2 regions of the Yersinia sp. KBS0713 genome follow, and region 2 is predicted to be linked to the other one. Evidence: predicted binding sites of a transcription regulator. Region 2 holds the regulator's gene; the other holds the start of a gene.

Region 1 (3,189 bases), 2.0 Mb from region 2:
CAGTACCGGCCAGACTTTACGGAAGAATTTCAGCGGATTGATACCGGTGAAAGAGAGCAGCAGGCCGTGCACCACAAACATAATCGCCAGCCCCAGATAGGAGGCAACAACAAAGCTACCCAGCTTGATAATGTCTTGGATGTTGGAACCCGCCACCACTTTGGTCATTAATGCTAGTACGCCGTAAGGGGTCAGTTTCATGACCAGCCGCACCAGTTTCATCACCCAGGCTTGCAGTGTATCGATAGCCACCATCACGCGTTGGCCTTTCGCCACATCGTCTTTCAGTAGTTGCAGTGATGCAATACCGAGGAAGGTGGCGAAAATAACCACACTGATGATTGAGGTTGGGCTAGCGCCCGTCAAATCCGCAAATGGGTTTTTCGGAATAAAGGAGAGAATTAACTGTGGTACGGTCAAGTCGGTCACTTTAGCCAAATAGTTGCTCTCGATGGCACTCAAACGGGCACTCTCTTGGGTGCCTTGAATTAAGCCATCGGCGGTTAAGCCAAACAGGTTGGTGACGAACACCCCAACGAGCGCTGCAATCAAGGTGGTGAAGAGCAAGGTGCCGATGGTCAGGATACTGATTTTGCCCAGTGACGCGGCATTATGTAGTTTAGCCACCGCACTCAAAATTGAGGCGAATACCAGTGGCATAACTATCATTTGCAGTAATTGTACATAACCATTGCCGACAATATTAAACCAGGTGATGGACTCTTTAAGTACTGGGTTATCTGCGCCATAGATCCATTGTAAGCCCAGGCCAAACAGCACACCCAGTGCTAAACCAACCAAGACTTTCTTGGCCAGACTCCACTGTTTGTGGCGGGTTTGTGCCAATAGTAATAGCAGTGCTACAAATACCAGCACGTTAATCACAAGCGGTAGGTTCATCCCCAAATCTCCAGATTATTATTTTGAATACTGGCGACGTATTCTATTTCTGCTTCTTTATAGAATCGTGCCAGGCACAATCAATTGTGCAGTTAGCTGCGTATGGTAGCAGCCCGATAAAGGCTCACTTATATCCAAAAAGAATTTTATATAAGTTTTTACCCTGATTTGTATGCAATACATTCAGATTGATGATTATTCGCACATTAAAGTGTGATCACAATCGAAAATTTTTCAATTGCTCCATATAGGATAGCAGCGGAATAGTGGTGTCAGTTTGCCAATAGACGGAAAAACAAACTAATAGAACACATAATACCCGTTCTAATTGATTACCTTTTTGCGGACGTAATAGCGGAATACAGAATCGCCAACGGCAAGGCCATAGCAGCGGCACGCCAGCGGGGGTGAGCATATCGGCCAGTAGATGGCTGAAATAGCCAATAATCATTGCGTGGAATGCATCCGCAGGAATAATCCAATCGCGTGAAATATCCATTTGGAATAGGGCAATACCGCCGATCACCGCCAGCAGGCTATGGGTAAATCCACGATGACCGAATGCACGGGCAATGGGGGTTGAGATCCACTTTAACCGCTGGCCAAGGATTGACTTGGGGTGGTCAATATCGGGCAGCAGGGAAGTTAGCAGGGCGCCCGGTATAATGTGCCACCAATCGCCATGTGCCAGTTCCGGTGTGAGACCGACTTTTTTGGCAAAAATAGCGCAGGCGACAGAAAAAATAAGGTGTCCTTCCCCTGTCATACTTGAATTCCGAATCTGTAGCTGTTGATTTATCCAGTATATGAGATTTATCTTGGCATGGATAGCCGTGACGCTGTAACTAAATGTCTCATTTTTCTGTTTGAAGAAGGGGAGTTTAGCCTAGGTATTGAGGAGTGGGATATTGGGTGGCTGGCCTGAATAAGGGAATCTAAGTAAAAAAAGGGAAAAGCGACCGGGAGTCACTTTTCCCCAAAGTAATACGGGTATGGGCATAATTAACAAATAATGATGAGGGTACTCATAACGATATAACTATTTACACGATCAATTAGAAGCTGTACTGCACACCGACACGATAGCGAGTTTGGCGCTCATCAGTGGTTTTGCTGCCCGCTACGTTGCCGATAGCAACATATGGCTTCCAGTTTTTATCCCATTTGTAAGCAACTTTCAGATCATGACTCCATTCGTCTTTGTTTTTGTTGGACAGAATTTCGTCTTCAGATTTCTTGTAGTTCAACTCATACTCAGCAGAGTAGTTTTTCAAGAAGTTGTAAGCAAACAGCATAGTGAACTCATGGCCTTTCTCATCAGATTTGGTCTGAGAAGGTTGGTTACGTTTGTAATATGGGCGATAACGCAGTGATGTTGAGAAGTCATCGGTGAAGCCCACTTTACCGCGCAGATAAGGGCGGTAGTTGTTTGAGTCAGATGATGACTCTAATGAGAAACCAGGCTCAAGTGAAAACGTTTTATTGAACGCATAAACATAGCTGGCAACCACTTCGGTGCCGTTACTGACTTGCTCATTGAAAGGTTTATTTGGCGTAGTATCAGAGCTGTGCTGGCCCCATTTCCCTTCCAAAGAGAGACCAAAACCATTGGCAAAACGGTTGGAGAGCAGTAAACGGTCTTTATGATCGGATTTACTGGTGTCTTTCATTTCATGCCGATAGTCAATTGTTGTAGCAACAGAACTAAAACTGATAACAGATGCCACTGCTAGAGTAATTAATTTAAATTTCATTTTTTTATATAATCCCAGGGTTATGGTTATTTAAAACAACAATCATTAACAATTTTATAAAATTCAACACACGACTGGAAAATAATTTCACAATCAAAGAAACGATGTTTCAGTTATTGTGGATACACATTCTATTTATATTTGTAATTAATTGTGTGATCCAGATCTTTGTTGGTGATTAATTTTTTAATCAGATATTAATTTGTGATGGCGATCTAATTGATTGTTATTTTTTATGATGCATAAAACAAAACAACCCCGCCAAATTAATGGCAGGGCTTAATAACAACTTAAGTTAAATAAACTTAATGATTATCTCATGGCGCGTTTTAGAATGCGGTCACCTTGCTTATTAAAGTATTCAGCAGATTCTTCAACTGACTTCTGGCCGTAATCGATATATTGAATTGCGTCACGGAACAGAGAAACGATCTGCGGGTCATCAAAGTATGGTGACGTTTTCATTTCATGTGGCAATTCCAGCGCCATATTTAAGCCAGCAACGGATGGATCTTCATCTTTAATCACACCACTA
Region 2 (3,189 bases):
AGTGAGACTGTGGTCGAAAAACGGACAAAGCTATCGCGCCCCAGCCACAAGACGGCAAAGAATTTCTGTATGCCGTTAAGCACGCGCAGATGTGGTGTACCATGGCCTTCACGACCTGGTGAGCGGCCAAACATCACGGAAACCGGTAGCATCTGGATATCCAGCGCCGGATTATTGCGATGTAGATCCAGATAATCGTGGAAGAGTTTTACCGACTCCTGTTTCGGCGCGTAATAGCGAAAGACCCTCGGGCCATTGTCGATAAACACATGGCTGGGGAGTAGCACGCCATCGATCTCCAATGGAATCAATGGATCGGGCAGATCCAGCGCCTGACACTGTGCTCGCAAAGTCAGTAAATCAGCCTTAGAATTGTAAGGCAAAACGTACAGAATAGGACGAGACGGGTCTAACCCTAACTCAGTCACAGGATCTGCCGGAATAACCTTGCTTTTTACCAACAATTTAAGTGGTAAATTCAACAACTTATAATATATTTTACGCCAACCTGACATAACAACATGAAGCCTCTTGTTAGCAATTCATCGCAAGGATACCAGAAACTGGTTTTTAGATCTGTGGTGATGAGACAACAGAAAGCGGTAAAAATCATCATCTACTTAAGATAAAGGCAATAAAACATGGCGAATCAAGTCACAGGACTCACGCGAATCTATAAAGCAGCGGGGTATTCTGCACAAGGCTTATGCGCAGCCTGGAAGCATGAAGCGGCTTTTCGCCAAGAAACTGTCGCTGCTATCACGGCTATCATACTGGCGTTTTGGCTGGATATAGATGTCGTAACACGCATTTTATTAATTAGTAGTGTCGTATTAGTGATCATTATTGAAGTTATCAATAGCGCGATTGAGGCTGTGGTAGACCGAATCGGCAGTGAGTTCCACGAGCTGTCAGGGCGAGCGAAAGATATGGGTTCCGCCGCCGTGTTTTTAGCTGTTTTGTTAGCCATTTTCGTCTGGATAACCGCACTTTGGCACCATTTCGGCTAATGTAATCGCCAATAGCAGGGGAGTGAGTTCACAACAGGACACAAATAAGCTGTGATTAATCCCTGTTTTTATTCACTCTTTGGTTCCCAACACCCGCTTACCTGTATATACTCACAGCAAGACTGTATAAACAAACAGGGGGCGGAATGAAAGCACTTACTACCAGACAGCAAGAGGTTTATGACCTGGTTCGCGATCACTTAGCGCAAACCGGTATGCCGCCGACCCGTGCCGAAATTGCGCAGCGTCTGGGGTTTCGCTCTCCTAACGCCGCTGAAGAGCATTTAAAAGCACTGGCTCGCAAGGGTGTGATTGAGATTGTCTCTGGCGCTTCCCGTGGCATTCGTTTGCTGATGGAAGAAGAGGATGGCCTGCCACTGATTGGGCGGGTTGCCGCAGGTGAACCCCTGCTGGCACAGCAACATATCGAAGGGCACTACAAAGTCGATCCATCAATGTTTAAGCCAAGCGCAGATTTCCTGTTGCGGGTTAATGGAATGTCGATGAGAGATATCGGTATTCTGGACGGCGACCTGCTGGCGGTACACAAAACGCAGGATGTGCGGAACGGGCAAGTAGTTGTCGCCCGCATTGATGATGAAGTAACGGTAAAACGCCTGAAAAAACAGGGTAATATCGTGCAGCTTCTACCAGAAAACAGCGAATTCCAGCCGATTGTTGTCGATCTACGAGAACAGAGTTTCACCATTGAAGGATTAGCCGTTGGCGTCATCCGGAATGGCGACTGGATCTGATTTTAGTGTTCCCTATATACCCTTCGAGTCAGGAGGGTATATTTGCTACCCCCTCCAAATAGCTTAATTATATTTAGATTGAGAACATTCCGACAATAGGCTATTACCTCCTGTTTTAGCTAAATATTATCAGTGCTTATTTTTTCTTTTCCATCACAACTCCAGTGATTAATATTATCTAGACTTCAATTATCATTATCCTCTGCTATAGTTATTCCTACGATAAACATTGTGACGATATTTAAATAAGCAATGAGTGTGAGTGGTCAAATTTAAATAACGCCACTGTTATAAATAGCGAATGTTTGTCGTACTAAATAAACTGACTAATCACAAGCTAACGGAGATACCATGAACAAAGATCAAGCCGACGGTAACTGGAAGCAGTTTAAGGGCAAAGTGAAAGAGAAATGGGGCAAGCTGACTGACGATGACCTTACGGTAATTGAAGGTAAGCGTGACCAGTTGGTGGGGAAAATTCAGGAAAAGTACGGCTACCAGAAAGAGCAAGCCGAGAAAGAAGTTAAAGCCTGGGAAGACCACAGTAAATATCACTGGTAACTGCCGCGTTAAATGGAGTTAAATTGATATTGATGTAAATTAACTGAGTCTCTCGTTTGGTTACATGCTTATTATTAAATCTACATTTTATTGCTTATTATTTAATAATCATAAAGTAGCCATTTTTAATAAAAAACATTTCATCAGATTGAGTATTTATATCGATGCGACACAAGGAAGTGTTTTATTTCTCTTTATTAATTACTATCCTGCCGCCTTGCGGGCGACAGTCTATTTGCTATCACCAGATCACTATTTCTTCTTGGTCACAATCGAGTGGTCGTGATCGCAATGATCATGGCTATCGCAGGCTTCAACGACCCCGCATTCAGCACATAAACCATGAGCTTCAACCACGCTATGACGCAGAGTAAAACCTGATTGTTTGGCTAGTTGCGCCAGCGATTCTTCGATACCCACAGTGGTACGTTCTGTCACTATCTTGCAGCGATCACAGATAAATAGCGCCGAAGTATGGGTTGGCTCTTCAAAATGATGGCACAACACATAGCTGTTCGCTGATTCAACGCGGTGAATAAACCCTTGTTCCAGTAAGAAATCCAACGCGCGATAAACAGTCGGTGGCTTGGCCTGAGGTTCCGAAATACGCAGTAAATCCAATAAATCATACGCGCTGATTGCGCCAGGCTGTTGCGCCATTAAGCGTAATACTTCAAGACGTTGCGGTGTCAGCCGGACGTTACGTTGTTGGCACAAGCTTTCAGCCTGAGCCAGCAGTTTTTCCTGATTGATAGGGTTCATCATATACATCCCGCAGCATTCGAATTGAACTGATTTTACCATATTTACTGTTAATCGCCGATAGATGAAAAGGCGAGGGGAAGGCGGGTATCACAATTCTG

The links. The regulator LexA, encoded in region 2, represses DNA repair genes until DNA is damaged. The targets are predictions, from matches to a motif close to TNCTGTATGTACATACAGNA.
Positions count from the first base shown of each region.
Region 1: a site for LexA is predicted at 1,686-1,705, ahead of FFE93_RS11305 (metal-dependent hydrolase). Genes of this name have one in related genera too.

Region 1 covers NZ_CP042173.1:2,408,944-2,412,132, reverse strand. The annotation lists gene FFE93_RS11310 (L-cystine transporter) at 1-900, opposite strand, end outside; gene FFE93_RS11305 (metal-dependent hydrolase) at 1,118-1,666, opposite strand; gene FFE93_RS11300 (oligogalacturonate-specific porin KdgM family protein) at 1,956-2,654, opposite strand; gene FFE93_RS11295 (ABC transporter substrate-binding protein) at 2,967-3,189, opposite strand, start outside.
Region 2 covers NZ_CP042173.1:361,521-364,709, forward strand. The annotation lists gene plsB (glycerol-3-phosphate 1-O-acyltransferase PlsB) at 1-515, opposite strand, end outside; gene FFE93_RS01645 (diacylglycerol kinase) at 642-1,010, shown strand; gene lexA (transcriptional repressor LexA) at 1,157-1,765, shown strand; gene FFE93_RS01655 (CsbD family protein) at 2,117-2,326, shown strand; gene zur (zinc uptake transcriptional repressor Zur) at 2,579-3,088, opposite strand.